DNA from 3 places in the Saccharopolyspora terrae genome. Region 2 is predicted to be linked to each of the others. Evidence: riboswitches for the same ligand, from Rfam matches in the RefSeq annotation. Region 2 holds a riboswitch; each other region holds the start of a gene.
The links. A riboswitch is a leader RNA that binds a small molecule or an ion and turns the genes downstream of it on or off. The one in region 2 is predicted to bind S-adenosylmethionine.
Positions count from the first base shown of each region.

Region 1: another riboswitch for S-adenosylmethionine. It lies ahead of E1181_RS14810 (aminotransferase class V-fold PLP-dependent enzyme); the one in region 2 lies ahead of E1181_RS10525 (methionine ABC transporter ATP-binding protein).
Region 3: another riboswitch for S-adenosylmethionine. It lies ahead of thrC (threonine synthase); the one in region 2 lies ahead of E1181_RS10525 (methionine ABC transporter ATP-binding protein).

Region 1 is NZ_SMKS01000022.1:54,511-61,065, forward strand. It holds gene E1181_RS14795 (hypothetical protein) at 1-259, opposite strand, end outside; gene E1181_RS14800 (RluA family pseudouridine synthase) at 294-1,187, opposite strand; gene lspA (signal peptidase II) at 1,229-1,837, opposite strand; gene E1181_RS14810 (aminotransferase class V-fold PLP-dependent enzyme) at 2,092-3,414, opposite strand; SAM riboswitch class IV at 3,449-3,564, opposite strand; gene ileS (isoleucine--tRNA ligase) at 3,721-6,555, opposite strand, start outside.
Region 2 is NZ_SMKS01000013.1:1,261-7,815, reverse strand. It holds gene E1181_RS10545 (TatD family hydrolase) at 1-748, shown strand, start outside; partial or broken gene E1181_RS32070 (transglycosylase family protein) at 1,047-1,298, shown strand; gene E1181_RS10535 (resuscitation-promoting factor) at 1,921-3,414, shown strand; gene rsmA (16S rRNA (adenine(1518)-N(6)/adenine(1519)-N(6))-dimethyltransferase RsmA) at 3,652-4,521, shown strand; SAM riboswitch class I at 4,696-4,785, shown strand; gene E1181_RS10525 (methionine ABC transporter ATP-binding protein) at 5,028-6,050, shown strand; gene E1181_RS10520 (methionine ABC transporter permease) at 6,047-6,555, shown strand, end outside.
Region 3 is NZ_SMKS01000029.1:64,451-71,005, forward strand. It holds gene E1181_RS17505 (DNA internalization-related competence protein ComEC/Rec2) at 1-697, shown strand, start outside; gene thrC (threonine synthase) at 782-2,050, opposite strand; SAM riboswitch class I at 2,065-2,201, opposite strand; gene holA (DNA polymerase III subunit delta) at 2,299-3,285, shown strand; gene E1181_RS17520 (EamA family transporter) at 3,286-4,149, opposite strand; gene E1181_RS17525 (TSUP family transporter) at 4,173-4,979, opposite strand; gene rpsT (30S ribosomal protein S20) at 5,189-5,449, shown strand; gene manD (D-mannonate dehydratase ManD) at 5,509-6,555, opposite strand, start outside.

The sequences.
Region 1 (6,555 bases), on a different contig from region 2:
GCGGGTTGCGCCGGGACTTCTCGGGACGCTGCTTGCTGCGGTACTGCAGCGTCGGCCAGTCGCCGGCGTCGTTTTTGGGGAGGTCGGGCTCGGGCTCGCCGATGACCGAGGGCGTGGCCGGGCCGACGTCCTGCGCGCTGATCACCTCGCCGAGGCTGTTCAGCCCCTCCGGCGGAGTGTCCAGATCGGCCTGCGGGTCGATCACCGGCATGCCGCGTGGCGGGGTCGGCGTGTCCGATCCCTGAAATTCCTGAGCCATCGGACCCCCTTCGTCGCGCGATCCGATCACCACGTTACCCGGTCCAGCCGTCCTGATCGCGCAACTCGTCCAGTGCGTTCTGCAAGTCGTCCGGGTACTCGCTCTCGAACTGGACCCACCCGCCCGAGGGGTGTTCGAAGGCCAGGCTCCGGGCGTGCAGCCACTGCCGGGTGATGGCCAGCCGCCGGGCCAGCACCGGATCGGCGCCGTAGGTGAGGTCGCCGACGCAGGGGTGCTTGATCGCCGAGAAGTGCACCCGGATCTGGTGGGTGCGGCCGGTTTCCAGCTTGACGTCGATCAGCGAGGCGGCGCGGAACGCCTCCACCGTCTGGTAGTGGGTGATGCTCGGCTTGCCGCCGGTGACCACCGCGAACTTGTAGTCGTGCCGCGGGTGCCGGTCGATCGGGGCGTCGATGGTGCCCCGGCTCGGGTCGGGCAGGCCCTGCACGACCGCGTGGTAGCGCTTCTCGACGGTGCGCTCCTTGAACGCGCGCTTGAGCACCGTGTAGGCGTGCTCGCTCTTGGCGACCACCATCACGCCGGTCGTGCCCGCGTCGAGGCGGTGCACGACGCCCTGGCGCTCCGCGGCGCCCGAGGTGGCGATCTGCACGCCCGCCGCGGCCAGGCCGCCGACGACGGTCGGGCCCTCCCAGCCGGGGCTGGGGTGGACGGCGACGCCGATCGGCTTGTCGATCACGACGATGTCGTCGTCCTGGTGCAGGATCTTCATGCCCTCGACCGGCACGGCCACCACCTGCAGCGGCTGCTCGGCGGCAGGCAGGGTGATCTCCAGCCAGGAGCCGGCGATCAGCCGGTCGGACTTGCCCGCCGGGCTGCCGTCGACCAGCACGTCACCGGCCTCGGCGAGTCCGGCCACGGCGCTGCGGGACAGGCCGAGCAGCTTGGACAGGCCCGCGTCGATCCGCATGCCTTCCAAGCCCTCCGGCACGGGGAGGTTGCGGAGTTCGCTCACGACTTGTCGGCCTTCTGCTTGCGGTGGATCGTCCCGTCGAAGTCGCGGCCCAGCAGCGACAGCAGCACCACGAGGATGCCGCCGCAGGTGATGCAGCTGTCCGCGACGTTGAACACCGGGAACACCTGGCCACCGGGCGCCAGGAAGGACAGGAAGTCCACCACGTGGCCCTGCAGCGGGCCGGGGGCCCGGAACAGCCGGTCGCCGAGGTTGCCGCAGGCACCGCCGAGCACCAGGCCCAGGCCCACGGCCCAGCCCGGCGAGCGCAGCTTCGGCGCCAGCCACACGATCACGCCGACCACGGCGATGGCGAGCAGCGCGAGCAGCCAGGTCAGGCCGGTGGCCATCGAGAACGCGGCACCGGGGTTGCGGAGCACGTCGAGGTAGAACAGGCCGCCGAGCACCTTCACCGGCGGGTTGCCCTCCAGGTTGGCGACCACGGCGATCTTGGTCACCACGTCCAGGGCCAGCCCGACCGCCGCCACTCCGAACAGCAGCGCCAGCAGCTTCCGGGGCGCACCCTTCGGTGCGTCCGCGGGCGGGTTGGTCCCGGCGGACTCCGACGTGGAGGACGCCTGCTCAGAGGGTGGGTGCTCGGTGCTCACGCCACCATTGTCCCCGACCCGGATGAACACCGGCGCACCAGGACCGCCACGCCCGGGCTCAGTCGAACTTCGCGCGAAGTTCGACGCCGAAACTTCACCTTCGAATTTCGCGCGAAATTCGAATCCCCCCACGCGCCCGGGAGTGTCTGTGCAGTTCAAGGCCCGATTCGAGCCTGCGTTTCGAATTTCGCGCGAAATTCGACCTTGGGGCGCCGCCGTCGAATTTCGCGCGAAATTCGACTTCTGTCGCTCGTTCAGGGCAGGAACGGCGGTAGCGGGCGCTGGTCGTCGACGGGCTCCCAGCGGCCGTCCACCTGCCGGTAGGTCGTCGCGGGCCCCTCGGCGACCAGGGACTTCAGGGCCGCGACGAGGCGGTCGACGTGCTCGGCCGTGGTGCCGAGACCGATGCTGACGCGCAGCGCCCGCTCGGCGTCCGCACCCGCTCGGGCCAGCAGGTTCTTGGTGCCCAGGTGGGCGCAGAACAGGCCGTCGCGGACGCCGATGGCGTGCTCGGCCGACAGCGCGGCGGCGATCAGGCCCGGGTCCTGCCCGTCGATGGTGAAGCTGACGACGCCCACCCGGTCGTGCCCGGTGCCGAACAGGCTCAGCTCGCGCAGCCCGGGGATCTCGGCCAGACCCGCGCGCAGGCGGCTGAGCAGCGAGGACTCGTGCTCGACGACGCCCTCCCACCGGGTGGCGAAGGTGCGGCAGGCGGTGGCCAGGGCGTGCACGCCGACGGTGTTGGGCGAGCCCGCCTCGTGCCGCTCGGGACCGGTGGTCCAGCTGACCGCGCGCTCGTTGACCGCGCGGGTCGCGCCACCCCCGGCGAGGTAGGGGTCCGCGGCGTTGAGCCAGTCGGCGCGGCCGATCAGGGCCCCGGCGCCGAAGGGGGCGTAGAGCTTGTGGCCGGACAAGGCGGCGTAGTCGACGTCGAGCTCGGCGAGGCGGATCGGGCGGTGCGGCGCGAGCTGCGCGGCGTCCAGCACGGTCCGGGCTCCCCGGCGGCGGGCGACGCGGGCGAGCTCGGCGACCGGCCACAGCTCGCCGGTGACGTTGCAGGCCCCGGTCAGCACGGCCAGCCGCGGCCCCTCCGGGCACTCGCCCAGCGCCGCGTCCAGGGCGGCGACCGCGTCGGCGGGCGTCTCGGGAGCGGGGATGCGGCGGACGTTGCGCCAGGGCAGCAGCGCGGCGTGGTGCACGGTGTCGAACACGACCACCGAGGTGCCGCGCGGGACGGCCGAGGCCAGCAGGTTCAGCGCGTCGGTGGTGTTGCGGGTGAACACGACCTCGTCGCCCTGGCGGGCTCCGGCGAAGTCCAGCAGCACCTGGCGCGCGCCCTCGTAGACCCGGGTGCACACCTGCGAGGCGAACCCGGCACCCCGGTGCACGCTGGCGTAGTACGGCAGCAGCTCGTCCACGGCGTCGCGCACGGCCGACAGGCAGGGGGCGCTGGCGGCGTGGTCGAGGTTGGCGTAGTTCGCGGTTCCGCCGGTGACCAGGGGAACTCGCAGTCCGGATCCGACCACGCCGGGAACGGCGACGGACTGGCTCGGAACATCGATGACGGCTGAAGACATCGCGACCCTCCCGGGGCCTCGAGGGCCCTCGGCGGGCCCGCGCTTGCCGAGCCGCACTGCGCGACCGGCCAGGTCTTCACCCGGGGCACCCCACCGCGGTAGGAGGGTTGCCGGCCAGCAAGCCGGGGCTTGACGCTGGCACTCATGACCTTCGCGGCGAAGGCTAGCGCCTCACCCCGCTCCACGACAACGCCGTCCCACTTCGTGGGCAACGGGCGATCGAGCCCGATCATGAACGGTTCATCCCTGTCGCGCGAAAGAGGCCCCGGGAGCGGGCTCCCGGGGCCTCGACGCGCGAAAGCGGGATCAGACGCGGGAGACCGCGACCTTGACCTCCACGCCGTCGCCGACGGTGCCGATGGCGGCGTCGGCCGCGTCGCCGGGGTTGACCGCGTCGGCGAGGGTCTCGCCCGCGATGAACTCGCGGTGCGCCTCGACCGCCTCGACCACCTCGGCCGGGGCCTCGACGACGACCGTGATGCGGTCCGAGACCTCGAAACCGGCGTCCTTGCGGGCGTTCTGGATCACCCGGACGACGTCGCGGGCCAAGCCCTCGGCCGCCAGCTCCGGCGTGACGTCGGTGTCCAGCACGACCAGCCCGTCACCGCCCGGCAGCGCCGCAGCGGCACCGGAGTCGGTCGAGACCAGCCGCTCGGTGAACTCGCCCTCCTGCAGCTCGATGCCGGCGGCGACCACAGTGGACCCGCGGTGCTGCCAATCACCGGCCTTGACGGCCTTGATCACGGTCTGCACGTCCTTGCCCAACCGCGGACCGGCCGCGCGGGCGTTGACCGCGATCTCGAAGTGACCGTGCGCGGCCACGTCGGTGCTCAGCTCCAGGCCCTTGACGTTGACCTCGTCGCTGATCAGGTCGGCGAACGGGCGCAGCGCCTCGGCCTCCGGCGTGGCCACCACCAGCGAGGCCAGCGGCAGCCGGACCCGCAGCTTGTTGGACTTGCGCAGCGCCAGCGCCGAGGAGCACACCTGCCGCACCTGGTCCATCGCCGACACCAGCGCGGCGTCCGCGGGCAGCTCGTCCACGAGCGGCCAGTCGGTCAGGTGCACCGAGCGGCCGCCGGTGAGCCCGCGCCACACCGCCTCGGCGGTCAGCGGCAGCAGCGGGGCCACCACCCGGCAGGTCACCTCCAGCACGGTGTGCAGCGTGTCGATCGCGTCCTTGTCGCCCGCCCAGAACCGGTCCCGGGAGCGGCGCACGTACCAGTTGGTCAGCACCTCCAGGAACTCCCGCACGTTCGCGGTCGCGGTCGCCAGGTCCAGCGAGTCCATCGAGGACTGCACGTCGCCGACCAGCTCGTGGGTCTTGGCCAGCACGTAGCGGTCGAGCACGTGCTCGCTGTCGGTGCGGAACTCCCCGCTGACGCCCTCGGCGTTGGCGTAGAGCGCGAGGAAGTACCAGGAGTTCCACAGCGGCAGCACCGCCTGGCGCACCGCGTCCCGGATGCCCCGCTCGGTGACGACCAGGTCGCCGCCGCGCAGGATCGGGCTCGACATCAGGAACCAGCGCATCGCGTCGGAACCGTCGCGGTCGAAGACCTCGTTGACGTCCGGGTAGTTCTTCTTGGACTTCGACATCTTCAGCCCGTCGTGGCCCAGCACGATGCCGTGCGCCACCACGTTGCTGAACGCCGGCCGGTCGAACAGCGCCGTGGCCAGCACGTGCAGCGTGTAGAACCAGCCGCGGGTCTGGCCGTGGTACTCGACGATGAAGTCACCCGGGAAGTGGTGCTCGAACCACTCCGCGTTCTCCATCGGGTAGTGGACCTGCGCGAACGGCATCGAGCCCGACTCGAACCAGCAGTCCAGCACCTCCGGCACCCGGCGCATCGTCGACTTGCCGGTCGGGTCGTCCGGGTTGGGCCGGGTCAGCTCGTCGATCTCCGGGCGGTGCAGGTTCGTCGGCCGCACCCCGAAGTCGCGTTCGAGCTCGTCCAGCGAACCGTAGACGTCGGTGCGCGGGTGCTCGGGGTCGTCGGAGACCCACACCGGGATCGGCGAACCCCAGTACCGGTTCCGCGAGATGTTCCAGTCGCGGGCGTTCTCCAGCCACTTGCCGAACTGGCCGTCGCGGATGTGCGAGGGAACCCAGTTGATGTGCTTGTTGAGCTCGACCATCCGGTCCTTGAACTGGCTCACGGCCACGAACCAGGACGACACCGCCCGCTGGATCAGCGCGTTGTCGCAGCGCCAGCAGTGCGGGTACTGGTGGTCGTAGGTCTCGTGGCGCAGCAGCAGACCGCGGTCCTTGAGGTCGCGGGCGATGTGCTTGTTGGCGTCGAAGACCTGCATGCCCTCGAACGGCGGCACCTCGGCGGTGAACTTGCCGTGCGCGTCCACCGGGACGACCGGCACGATGTCGGCGGCGTCGGTGACGAGCTTGTCGTCCTCACCGAAAGCCGGTGCGATGTGCACGATCCCGGTGCCGTCGTCGGTGGTGACGTAGTCGGCGGCCAGCACCTGGTGGGCGTTCTCCCGGCCGACGAAGAAGTCGAACGGCGGCTCGTAGCCAGTGCCCAGCAGGTCCGAGCCCTTGTACCGGGCCACGACGCGGTCGGCGATGTCCTCGCCGAGCTCGCGGGCGTAGGCGGGCAACCGCGCTTCGGCGAGCAGGTAGCGCTCGGTGCTCTCGGCGGGCGCGACCAGCGCGTAGTCGACCTCGGGGTGCACGGCGGCGGCCAGGTTGGACGGCAGGGTCCACGGCGTCGTCGTCCACACCAGCGCCAGCGCGCCGTCGAGGTCCGTCCCGGGCGCGGTCAGGCGCAGGCCCACCGTCACCGCCGGGTCCTGGCGCGGCCGGTAGCCGTCGTCCATGCGGGTCTCGGTGTTGGACAGCGGCGTCTCGCAGCGCCAGCAGTACCAGAGGACCCGGTACCCCTCGTAGACCAGACCCTTGTCCCACAGGGTCTTGAACGCCCACATGACGCTTTCCATGTAGTCCAGGTCGAGCGTCTTGTAGTCGTTCTCGAAGTCCACCCAGCGCGCCTGGCGGGTGACGTAGTCCTCCCACTCGGCGGTGTAGCGCAGCACGGAGGTCTTGCACGCCTCGTTGAACGCGGCGATGCCCATGTTGTCGATCTCGGACTTCGAGGTGATGCCGAGCTGCTTCTCCGCCTCGACCTCGGC
Region 2 (6,555 bases):
CGCCTGCGGCGCCAAGACCGCCGAGGACGTCCGCGAGATGCTCGACCGCGCGCAGAGCGCCGGTGTCGGCCGCGTCGTGACCGTCGCCGACGACATCGACTCCGCGCGCTGGGCCGTTGAGGCCGCCACCTGGGACGACCGGGTCTTCGCCGCCGTGGCGCTGCACCCGACCCGCACCAAGGACTTCGGCGACGAGGACCGCGCCGCGCTGGAGGAGTTGGCCGCCCACCCGCGCGTGGTCGCCGTCGGTGAGACCGGGCTCGACTACTACTGGGACTACTCGCCGCCGGAGCCGCAGCAGCAGGCGTTCCGCTGGCACATCGACCTCGCGAAGCGGATCGGCAAGCCGCTGATGATCCACGACCGCGAGGCGCACGACGACATCCTGCGCATCCTCGACGAGGAGGGCGCGCCGGAGACGGTGGTCTTCCACTGCTTCTCCGGTGACGCCGAGTTCGCGAAGTCCTGCGTGGACGCCGGCTACGTGCTCTCCTTCGCCGGCACGGCGACCTTCCGCAACGCGAAGGGCCTTCGGGAGGCGGCGGAAGCGGTCCCGCTGGAGCAGATGCTGGTGGAGACCGACGCGCCGTTCCTGACGCCGCACCCGTTCCGGGGGCGGCCGAATCAGCCTTACTGCGTCAATTACACCCTTCGTGACCTCGCCGAACTCCGTGGCATGAACGTCGATGAGCTCGCTGTAGCCACCACGGCCACGGCTGAGCGAGTGTTCGGCCTCGAACAGGGGTAATCACAGCCCTGTAGTCCCCTACGCTGCGGTTTCTGGTAGGAGGTCTCCTCCTGCGCCCGCTTGCGGTCCGCACGCCGACTCCTACCGTCCACAGTGGAAGCCGGAACGGGGGGACACCCCGAACTCCGCGGGGAACTCGACTGCGGAGGTCCTCCCACACCGGAACCATCGGTTGTGAGGATGTGCAGTGAAGTTGCATAGATTCACGAAGTGGACCGTGGCGGCTGCTGTCGCCATCAGCGGTAGCGCCCTGGTCGCGGTGGCCCCGAACGCCGCGGCAGCCCCGAATGACGATCGAGCTGCGGTGTGGGACCGGCTCGCGAGGTGCGAGTCCGGCGGCAACTGGGCGGCCAACACCGGAAACGGCTACTACGGCGGCCTGCAGTTCAACCGCAGCACCTGGGCGGCTCACGGCGGTGAGCGGTACAACCGCTACCCGCATCGCGCGTCGCGCGAGCAGCAGATCGAGATCGCGCAGAAGGTGCGCGACGCCCGCGGCGGTTACGGCGCCTGGCCGGCGTGCTCGCGGAAGCTGGGTCTGCCGCGATGACGTGAAGTCGCCGCAACAACGCGAAAGATCGTCGCGAGGGGAATTCGTTTCCCTCGTGCGTGGGGAGGGGAGGTTCGGCCCGAGCGCGCTCCGTGCTCGGGCCGAACCGATGTCTGGAGCCGTTCTCGCTGGCCCGCACCCCCGTTGATCATGGGTTACAGCGCCTTTCGGCCGCGTGTTATATGTCACGCAAGCGACTCAGGTCGCGGCTAACGAATCCTGTAGGTGCCCCCCGAATGGACTAATTTTTACCGATCTTGATTACAGATCGTGTCGGGTTGCGTGGCAAACAAGCGTAATCGGACTCACATGTCCGAATCGGGTCCTTGGCGGCCCCGCATGATCACGGTAGAGTCTCGGCCCCGTAACCGATGACAACCAGTCATGGGGAACGCCCGTTAGTCTCGCCGGTGTACGTCGGGGAAGTCTGCGGTGAGCGCAAGGAGCTCGCGGCGGACTAGGCGGCAATTGGCTTGCGGGAGTCGGATACAGACACGAAGCACGAAGGTTGTGCGCACGCGAGGACCGAGAGGGGTTGCGCGAGAAACATGAACTCGCCCAACGCTTCTCACGTTCAGTTCTTCGCGGTCGCGACTTTGCGCCTTCGGGAGGTAACGACCCTGTGAACGGACGTGGCGAGCCCAGCCATGCCGGTTTCGCGACCCCGCGGAACGACGGCTACTGGGCCGATTCCTTTGACGCGGCGACTGACTGGTTCACCCCGGTCCAGCCGACCGAGCAGCACACCGCGGTAGGACTGCTCGACCGCCCGGACCCGCAGTGGTCCGACGAGCACCCGAGCTTCCCGCCGGGCGCTTTCGAGATCACCCCGCAAGACGTCTACGACGTGCTCGGCCCCGACGCCGAGGACGTGCTCGCGACGGCCGAGATCGACGTCGACGAGGTCATCCGGCTGATCAACGCCGAGACGACCGTCCTGCCGCCGATGGACTTCCTCGAGGCGATGCCCGAGGGCGAGGCGGGCGCCGTCCCGCCGCAGCAGGTCACCGAGGCGATGACCGTCTGGAAGCGCCGCTTCCTCAAGGGCGCGGTCGCCGGTGTGCTGCTGAGCTTGACCGGCACCGGTGGCGCCGCCGCCGCGATGGACAAGTCGGTCACCGTCGAGGTGGACGGGCAGACGCGCACCGTCAACACCTACGACGACACCGTGGGCGAGGTCCTGGAGGACCAGGGCATCCGAGTCGGCGCGCACGACGCGCTGAGCCCCTCCCCGCAGGCCGAGGTCGGCCACGGCGAGACGATCACCCTCGACCGCGGTCGCCTTCTCAAGCTCAACGTCGACGGCGAGGTCCGCGAGGAGTGGGTCCGCTCGGTGACCGTCGAGCAGGCCCTGCGCCAGCTCGGCGTCAACGCCGACGGTGCCGTCCTCAACGCCGACCGCAACATGCCGGTGCCCGAGCAGGGCATGGAGCTGTCGGTCCGCACGCAGAAGGACATCACGCTCATCGACGGCAGTGGTGCGCCGCAGCAGCTGACCACCACCGCCGCCAACATCGACGAGCTCGTCAAGGAGCGCAAGCTCAAGCTCGGTCCGGATGACAAGGTCACCCCGGGCGCCGACGCCAAGCTGGTCACCGGCGCCGAGGTGCGCATCGACCGGCTGCAGAGCTCCGTGATCAGCGTGACCGTGCCGGTTCCGCCGCCGGTCCGCGAGATCGTCGACAACTCGATGTTCAAGGGCGAGGAGCGGGTCGAGTCTCCCGGCGAGGCCGGCGAGAAGATCCAGTTCACCCGCGTCTCCACGCGCAACGGCGAGGAGTCGGGGCGCGAGGTCATCGACGAGAAGGTCACCAAGGCGCCGGTCGAGAAGGTCGTCCGCGTCGGTGGCAAGGCCGCGCCCAACAGCGCGGTCTGGGACAAGCTCGTCCAGTGCGAGGCGACCGGCAACTGGGCCATGAACAGCGGCAACGGTTACTACGGTGGCCTGCAGTTCGACAAGTCCACCTGGGACGCCTACGGCGGCGACCAGTACGCCCCGTACCCGCACCAGGCCAGCCGCGAGCAGCAGATCGCGGTCGCCGAGAAGGTCCGCGACGCCCGCGGAGGCAGCTACGGCGCCTGGCCGTCCTGCTCCTCCAAGCTCGGCCTGGACTGACGAGAACTGTGCACCGCTCATCGTGCGTAGCGGTGCGAGTAGCGGAACCTCAGCGGCTCTCTGGACTGCGGGTGCCACTCCTGATGTATGTCCAATACACGGCGGAGTGGCTGTCCTCGCCAGAGAGCCGCTGAGAACCCGCGGCGGTGCGAGTTGCCAGGTGGGGCGAAGAGAGAGCGGCTTCGCCGCTTCGACCTGGTGAGATTGGTCGAAACCGGCGCGGGTAGGTTCATCGGCGTGGATGAGCAGGGGGCGTCTTTGCTGGGGCCGGCCGACGTGCGCCGGTTGGCCGACGAGCTCGGCATCAAACCGACGAAGAAGCTCGGTCAGAACTTCGTGCACGACCCGAACACGGTGCGCCGCATCGTCTCGGCGGCCGAGGTCGGCCCCGACGACGTCGCGCTGGAGGTCGGTCCCGGCCTGGGCTCGCTGACGCTCGCGCTGCTCCCGGTCGCCGGTGCGGTCACCGCCGTGGAGATCGACCCGGTCCTGGCTGAGCGGCTGCCGCGCACGGCTCAGGAATTCGCGCCGCAGCTGGCCGACCGGCTGACCGTGCTGCCCGCCGACGCGCTGCGGGTCCAGGCGGCCGACTTCCCGAAGCCGCCGACGGCGCTGGTCGCCAACCTGCCCTACAACGTCGCGGTGCCCGTGGTGCTGCACCTGCTGGCCGAGTTGCCGAGCCTGCGCAAGGGGCTGGTCATGGTCCAGTCCGAGGTCGCCGACCGGATGGCCGCCGAGCCCGGCAGCCGCGTCTACGGCGTGCCGAGCGCGAAGGCGGCCTGGTACGCCGACGTGCGCCGCGCGGGCCCGGTGCCGCGCAAGGTGTTCTGGCCGGTGCCGAACGTGGACTCCGGGCTGGTCTCCTTCCACCGCGTCGACCCGCCGTCGAGCGCCTCGCGGCAGGACGTCTTCCGCGTGGTGGACGCCGCCTTCGCGCAGCGGCGCAAGACGTTGCGCGGCGCGCTGTCCGGGTGGGCCGGTTCGGCGGCTCGGGCGGAGGAGCTGTTGCGCGCGGCCGGGATCGACCCGACGACGCGCGGAGAGCAGTTGCGGATCGCCGATTTCGCCCGGATCGCGGAGGCCGCGTCATCCGGGTCGAGCAGCTGAACCACTCGTCCGGCGGCTTGCGGCCACGCGCTGCTACATCACTGAGGGTGACGAAAACGCCACCCTCTGCGGAAAAATTCCCGCTCCGCTCGGTATGTGATGTGGCAAACGATTTCGGTCAGTGACTGCTATCAGCTTGCGTCGGGCCCTGTCGATGGGGTCTACTATTCGGGAAATCCATCCCGAGCGGCTGAGAGACCTGGCTTGTTGACGCCGCAGCAACCACCCATCGCGGGCAGGTGCTAACGCCAGGACCGATGGAGTAGCTGTGGATTCCAACGCGCGGTTAGCGAACCTGTCTGCCACCGGCGACGCCCGGTTCGAGGTACCCCACATCAGGGAACTGCTCACGCAGCGACGGTTCATCGACCACGGAAGGCGCACGACCTGCGCCTGTCGTCGCGAGATGTGACCTGGCCCTTCCCCTCTTCCTTTTCCCTTAGAAGTTCCCCATGGCTGCTGCCCGAACGCGGGCGCGGCCATCGCGAGCTGATGTGGAGCAGATCGTGATCTCAGTCGAGAACCTGACCAAGTCGTTCCAGCACAACGGCAGCACCGTCCGCGCCCTCGACGGCGTGTCGATGGAGGTCAACGCGGGTTCGGTGTGCGGCGTGGTCGGACCGAGCGGAGCGGGGAAGTCGACGCTGGCCCGGTGCATCGCGCTGCTGGAGAAGCCCGACGGCGGTGCCATCCGCGTCGACGGCACCGACCTCGTGTCGCTGGACGGCAAGGCCCTGCGCGCCGCTCGCAGGCAGATCGGCGTTGTGCCGCAAGGTGATTCGCTGCTGCGCCAGCGCACCGCCGCGGGCAACGTCGCGCTGCCGCTGGAGGCCGCCGGCATCGGCGGTCCGCAGCGGCGCAACCGCGTCGGCGAACTCCTCGACCTCGTCGGCCTGACCGACAAGGCGTCGGTCTACCCGGACCAGCTCTCCGGTGGGCAGCGCCAGCGCATCGCGGTCGCCCGCGCGCTGGCGGCCAAGCCCTCGGTGCTGCTGGCCGATGAGCCGACCTCCGCGCTGGACCCGTCCACCACCGACTCGGTGCTGACCGTGCTCGACCGCGCGCGTGCCGAGCTCGGCGTCACCGTCCTGGTGGTCACCCACGACATGGCGGTGGTGCGCAAGATCGCCGACGACGTCGCGGTGCTCGAAGACGGCCAGGTCGTCGAGCACGGCAAGGTCCTGGACCTCGTCTCCGAGCCCGGCAGCAAGGTCAGCGGCACCCTGCTGCCCCAGACCGACCAGGCCGAGTCGCTGCGCCCGACTTCGGGCCGCCACGACGTGGTCGCCGAGATCGTGCTGGTCGGCTTCGCCGCAGTGGGAGCGCTGCTCCCCGAGGCCTCCAACCGGTTCGCCGTCGACCTGGCGATCCTGGGCGGTGGCCTGACCCGCCTCGGTGACACCCCGGTCGCCAAGTTCAAGATCGGCCTGACCGGTGAGCGCTCCGAGGCGGCGCTGAAGTGGATGATCGAGCGGGACGCGCACGTCCGGCGCGCCCCGGTGAGCGTTGACGGAGTTGCTGCTGCGTGACTGATGTGACCCCCTGGTCGGAGGTCGGCGAACTACTGGGCGAGGCAACGCTCGAAACGCTTTACATGGTGCTGGTGGCGACCGTGCTGGCCGTGGTCGGCGGGTTGCCGCTGGGTGTGCTGCTGCACCTGACCTCTCCGGTCGGGCTGAACCCGAAACCGGTGCTGAACAAGGTGCTCGGCGTGATCGTGGACGTGGTGCGCTCGGTGCCCTTCGTGGTGCTGCTGGTGGTGCTGGCGTCGTTCACCCGGCTGCTGATCGGGACCTCGATCGGCAGCAGCGCGGTGATCGTTCCGCTGACCATCGGTGCGATCCCGTTCTTCGCGCGGCTGACGCAGAACGCGTTGCGCGAGGTCGGTTTCACCGTGGTGGAAGCCGCGATCACGACCGGTTCCAGCAGGCTGCGGATCGTGTGGACGGTGCTGCTCGGCGAGGCCCGAGCCGCGCTGGTCGGAGCCGTCGGCGTCACCGCGGTGGCGCTGATCGGCTACGCCGCGATGGCCGG
Region 3 (6,555 bases), on a different contig from region 2:
CCCGGACCCGCGCCGGGCGTCGAACTGCCTGCGGCGCCTGGGGATTCGCCGGGTGTCGATGGCGGTGCTCACGCACCTGCACGCCGACCACGTCAGCGGCCTGCGCACGGTGCTGGGCGAGATCCCGGTCGGTGCGGTGGCGATCGGGCCGTTGCGCGAACCGGAGTGGGCCTTCGACGACCTGGTGCGCGACACCCGCGCGCACCGCACGCCGATCGTCACCCTGCAGGCCGGGCAGCGGCTGGCGTGGCCTGGTCTCGTGCTCGACGTCCTCGCGCCCGATCCGGGCGTGACCCGCACGCAGACCGCCGACGACGCCAACGATGCGTCGCTGGTGATCCGCGCGACCACCCCGGCGGGGCGCGTGCTGCTCACCGGTGACGTGGAGCTGCCGGGGCAGGGGCGTCTGGTGTCCTCCGGCGCGGATCTGCGAGCGGACGTGCTCAAGGTTCCGCACCACGGATCCCGTTACACGACACCGCGCTTCCTGCGGGCGGTGCGGCCGAGGCTCGCGCTGATCAGCGTCGGCGCGGGCAACGACTACGGGCACCCGAACCCGTTCGTGATCGACACGCTGGCCCGCGCGGGCACCCGGGTGCTGCGCACCGACCAGGAAGGAGACATCGCGGTCCTGCCCGGGCCGCAAGGACCTCGGTTCGTCGCACGCGGAGACCCGCTGCGCGCCACCGACAACTGAGCGTCCGAAGTGGACGAAAAGGTGGGTGGCGTCCCGTCGGGACACCACCCACCCTTGAGAGAGGAGGATTCGCCTACAACTGAATCAGAGGCCGAGCGCCTGGTTCACCGACTCGGTGGTCGGGGCGACGGTGGCCTTCGGGCCGAGCTCGCCCTCGACGGCGTCCAGGGTCTTGAGGCCGTCACCGGTGATCAGCAGGACCGTCTCGGCGTCCGGGTCGATCTTGCCGGCCTCGATGAGCTTCTTGGCGGTCGCCACGGTCACGCCACCGGCGGTCTCGGCGAAGATGCCCTCGGTGCGGGCCAGCAGGCGGATGCCGGCGCGGACCTCGTCGTCGGTGACGTCCTCGATGGCACCGCCGGTCTTGCGGACGATGTCGAGCACGTACGGACCGTCGGCGGGGGCGCCGATGGCCAGCGAGCGGGCGATGGTGTCCGGCTTGACCGGCTGCACGACGTCGTGGCCGTTGCGGAAGGCGGTGGAGACCGGGGAGCAGCCCGAGGCCTGCGCGCCGAAGATCTTCACCGGGCTCTCGTCGACCAGGCCGACCTGGGCGAACTCGTTGAAGCCCTTGTAGACCTTGGTCAGCTGCGAGCCGGAGGCGATCGGCACCACGATCTGCTCGGGGATGCGCCAGCCCAGCTGCTCGGCGACCTCGAAGGCCAGGGTCTTGGAGCCCTCGGAGTAGTAGGGCCGGACGTTGACGTTGACGAACGCCCAGTCCTCGTGCTCGCCGGCGAGCTCGGTCGCGAGCCGGTTGACGTCGTCGTAGTTCCCGTCGACGGCCAGCAGCGAGCCGTCGTAGACCGCGCTCATCAGGATCTTGGCGCGCTCGAGGGTCTTGGGCACCAGCACGACCGAGTCCCAGCCGGCGCGGGCAGCGGCGGCGGCCACGGCGTTGGCGAGGTTGCCGGTCGACGGGCAGGCCAGCACCTTGAAACCGAACTCGCGGGCGGCGGCCAGTGCGACGGCGACGACGCGGTCCTTGAAGGAGTGCGTGGGGTTGCCGGTGTCGTCCTTGATCCAGATCTTCTTCACGCCGAGGGCCTTGGCGAGGTTGTCCGCCTGGATCAAGCGGGTACAGCCGGGCTCGGTGTTCGGGATCTGGTCGACGTTGCCGGGAACCGGCAGGAACTGCTTGTAGCGCCAGATCGACCGCGGACCGGCCTCGATCTCCTCGCGGCGGATCTTGCCGAAGTCGTAGGCGACCTCAAGTGGCGAGAAGTCTTCGAGGGAGACGAATTCGGGGGCCAGCGGCTGCCGGTGCCCCTCTTCCTTGGACACCAGTTCGACGGCGTTGCCGAGATCGAACTTCTTGCCGGCGGTCGTGTTGGCGGGGGCAGCAGCAGTCATCGCGCGAGGTCCTCTCCTCATCTGTCCCGCGGACGGGTCGGAATTGGCACCTGTTCCGTCCGTGACCTCGCGCCGGTTTTTTGCACGATGCAGCGGACGAACGGTTGCCGGGGCTTCAACGGGCCGTTCCCTCTGCCCCTCTGGATGAGCTATTCGGTTGTGAGGGCAACGTTAGTTGAACGAATGCATTCCTGGCCAGTGCGCATCCAGATGGCGAGACTGTCGCGGGCCCGTGGGACCATTGCTCCATGAGCTCACCGACCGTTGTCGCGGACCCGCTGCACTTGGTTCTCGGAGACGAAGAGCTGCTGGTGGAGCGCGCGATGTGGGCTGCGGTCGGGGCAGCCCGAGCGGCCGATCCGGAGGCCGATTTCAGCAGGGTGAAGGTGAGTGAGCTCACCCCTCCGGAGCTGGCCGAAATGCTGAGTCCCTCGCTGTTCGCAGAGGCTCGCGTGCTGGCGATCGAATCGGCGCAGGACGCCGGAAAGGAGATCGCCGAGGCCTTGCTGCTGCACGCCAAGCAACCGGCCGAGGGCGTGACCCTGATCGTCCTGCACAACGGTGGCGGGCGGGCCAAGCACGCCAAGGAACTGCCCAACGCGCTGAAGAAGGTCGGCGCCCGGGTCACCGAGTGCAAGAAGCTCACCAAACCCGCCGACCGCGAGGCGTTCGTCCGCGACGAGATCCGCCGCGCAGGCGGCAAGTCCGACTCCGGCGGGGTCAGCGCGCTGATCGAGGCGGTCGGCTCGGACCTGCGGGAGCTGTCGGCTGCGGCCTCGCAGCTGGTGGCCGACACCGGCGGCAAGATCGACGCGGACGCGGTCGGCCGCTACTACCGGGGCCGCGCCGAGGTGACGGGGTTCGCCGTCGCGGAGAAGGCCGTGGTCGGGGACCGTGCCGGCGCTCTTGAAGCGCTGCGCTGGGCGATCCAGCTCGGCGTGCCGCACGTGCTCATCGCCGACGCCCTCGCCGACTCGGTCCGCACGATCGGCCGCGTCGCGGCTGCGGGAGGGCGCAACGATCCCTACCGCCTGGCAGGCGATCTCGGCATGCCCGCCTGGAAGGTCAAGAAGGCCCAGTCGCAGTCGCGCGGCTGGACGCCGACGAGCCTGGCGGCGGCGCTGCAGGTCGTCGCCGAGGTCAACGCTGGCGTGAAGGGCATGGCCGCCGACGCCGACTACGCGCTGGAGAAGACGGTCCTGCGCCTGGTCTCGCTGCGCAACCAGCGCAACTGATCACGCCACGCCGAGCAGCACCACACCGGCGAGCACCACGACCGCGCCGGTCATCCGCCGCACCGGCTGCGCTTCGCCGAGCAGCCGCCAGGCCAGCAGCCCGGCGATGACGATGCTCAGCTCGCGCGCCGGGGCCACCAGGCTCACCGGTGCCATCTGCATCGCGAACAGCACCAGGATGTAGGCCAGGGGAGACAGCAGTCCGACGGCGAGGATCTCCCGCCGGTGCTCGGCCCAGATCCGCGCGAGCGCACCGCGCCGCCGTGCGGCGTAGGGCGCGAGCATGGCGCTGCGCGAGAGGTTGTTGGCCCAGTCGAACAGCAGCGGTGACAGCGCCAGCCCGGTCACGGCGTGCGCGTCCCACACCGTGTAGGTCGCGATCAGCGCTCCGGTCAGCAGTCCGAACCCGACTCCGGCGAGGTTCGCCCCGGCGCGCGGCATCCCGTCGGACAGACCGATCACGAAGACTCCGGCGACGACCAGCACGCCGCCGCACACCCCGAGCCATCCCGGCCGCTCGTGCAGCACCAGCACCGCCACCAGCATCGACAGCATCGGCCCGGTACCCCTGGCCAGCGGGTACACCACGGACATGTCGCCGACGGCGTAGCCGTGCTGCAGCAGCAGGAAGTAGCCGAGGTGGATGACGGCGCTGACCAGCACGCCCACCAGCCACGCGCCCAGCGGGGGAGCACCGCTGATCAGCAGCGCACCCGCGGCCACCGGCAGGTACAGCACGGCCGAGCAGGTCGCGGTCAGCCACACGAAACCCGGCCCGGACGAGCCGGCGCGCTTGGCGAAGAAGTTCCAGCCCGCGTGCGCGAAAGCGGCCAGGACCACGAGAACGACTGCGGCAGCGCCCATGAATCCGGGGAGCTTAGTTCCGGTCAGCCGCTGAGCGCGATCTTCCAGCCGAGGCTGATCACGAGTCCGACCACGACCGTCAGGAACACCCGTCGCACGAACGCCGATCCGCGACCGGCGGCCAGCGTCGCGCCGAGCACGCTGCCCGCAATGTTGCTGGCGGCCATCACGAGCCCCAGACCCCACAGGACCTTGCCGGCCGGGATGAAGAAGAACAGCGCGCCCAGGTTGGTGGCCACGTTGACGACCTTCGCGGTCGCCGAGGCGGTGACGAAGGCGAAGCCGACCAGGCTGACCAGCCAGAACACCAGGAACGAGCCGGTTCCCGGCCCGGCGATGCCGTCCCAGAACCCGATCACCGCGCCGCCGAGCAGCATCAGCACCAGCTGGAGCCGACGCGCGAACCGGGGAGCGTGCACCGAGCCGAGATCGGGCTTGCGCCACGTGTAGATGCCGACCACGACCAGCGCGACCAGCACCACGACGTTGAGCACCGACGAGGGCAGCGCATCGGCCAGCGCCGCCCCGCCCAGCGATCCGACCAGCGCCACCAGGGCCATCGGCAGCGCGGCCCGCCAGTCCATCGGGGTGCGCTTGGCGTAGGTGCGGGCCGCGGCCGAGGTCCCGGCGATCGCGGCGACCTTGCTGGTGGCCAGCGAGTAGACGACCTCGCCGCCGGGCAGCAGCATCAGCATCGCGGGCAGCTGGATGAGGCCACCGCCGCCGACGATCGCGTCCACGGCTCCGGCGAGGAACGCCGCCGCGCAGAGGAACAGCAGCCCGGCGAGGGTGAGATCGGCGAATCCGGGCCAGTTCAACGCGGTCAGCACGAGGCATCACCGTATGGCCTGCGCACAGCGGATTCCGAGCGGTTGTGAGCGTCCTCGCGGCACGCGGACCACCCGGCGAACGCGCAGGTGAGCCTTGTTAGCATGAATGACCGTGTCGTACGGCATTCCGCCGTGGAGGAAAACCGGTCTTCGGGCCGGGCCGATTCGAGTGCGGCACGTGATTCGACTGACGAGGAAGAGGCGCACCAGTGGCCAACATCAAGTCCCAGATGAAGCGGATCAAGACCAACGAGGCGAACCGCCAGCGCAACAAGGCCGTGAAGACCACGCTGAAGTCCGCCATCCGCAAGTTCCGCGCGGCCGCTGACGCCGGCGAGAAGGACAAGGCCGCCGAGCTGCAGCAGACCGCCGGTCGTCTGCTGGACAAGGCCGCGAGCAAGGGCGTCATCCACAAGAACCAGGCCGCCAACAAGAAGTCGGCGATGGCCGCCCGCGTGAACAAGATCTGAGTTTTCTCAGTCGACGAGAGGGCCCCTTTCCCGCAGCGGGAAAGGGGCCCTCTCGCGTCTCACCAGTCGTGCATCGAGCCGTCGCGACGGCGGTTCACCGGCAGGTACCGCGGCTCGTAGGGGAACCTCTCCGCGGCCTCCTCGTCGACCCACACGCCGAGTCCGGGTTCGTCGCTGGGGTGCAGGTAGCCGTTGGCGAAGGTGTACCCGGAGCGGAACACCTCCGCGGTCTGCTCGGTGTGGCCCATGTACTCCTGGATGCCGAAGTTCGGCACGGCCAGGTCGACGTTGAGCGCGGCCGACAGCGAGATCGGCGACAGGTCACCGGCCCCGTGGCAGCCGGTGCGCACGCCGTAGAGCTCGGCGAGCGAGAAGATCCGCCGCAGGTGCGTGATGCCGCCCGCGTGCGAGACCGAGGTGCGGATGTAGTCGATCAGCCGCTCGGTGATCAGCTGCTGGCAGTCCCAGATCGAGTTGAACACCTCGCCGACCGCGATCGGGGTCGTGGTGTGATCCCGGATCAGCCGGAACGCGCTCTGGTCCTCGGCCGGGGTCGGGTCCTCGATCCAGAACATGCGGTGCTCTTCGAGGTCCTTGCCGAGCCGCCCGGCCTCGATGGGGGTGAGCCGGTGGTGCACGTCGTGCAGCAGGTGGAAGTCGAAGCCGAACCGCTCCCGCACCGCGCCCAGCACCTGCGGCGCGTGCCGCAGGTAGGACTCGGTGTCCCAGTGGCCCTCCTCCGGAACCGCTGAGGACGCGGGCTCGTAGAACTCGCCCTTGGCCGGAACCCCGTAGGCCTTGTCCACGCCGGGCACCGACGCCTGCGCCCGGATCGCCAGGAACCCCTGGTCGAGGTGCGCGGCGACGTCGTCGAGCAGCGCGGGGACGTCCTCGCCGGTGGCGTGGCAGTAGGTCAGCACGCCGTCCCGGGCCGCGCCGCCGAGCAGCTGGTAGACGGGCAGCCCGGCGACCTTGCCCTTGATGTCCCACAGCGCGATGTCGACCGCGGCGATCGCGGTCATCGTCACCGGGCCGCGCCGCCAGTAGGCGCCCTTGTACAGGTACTGCCAGGTGTCCTCGATGCGCTGGGAGTCGCGGCCGATCAG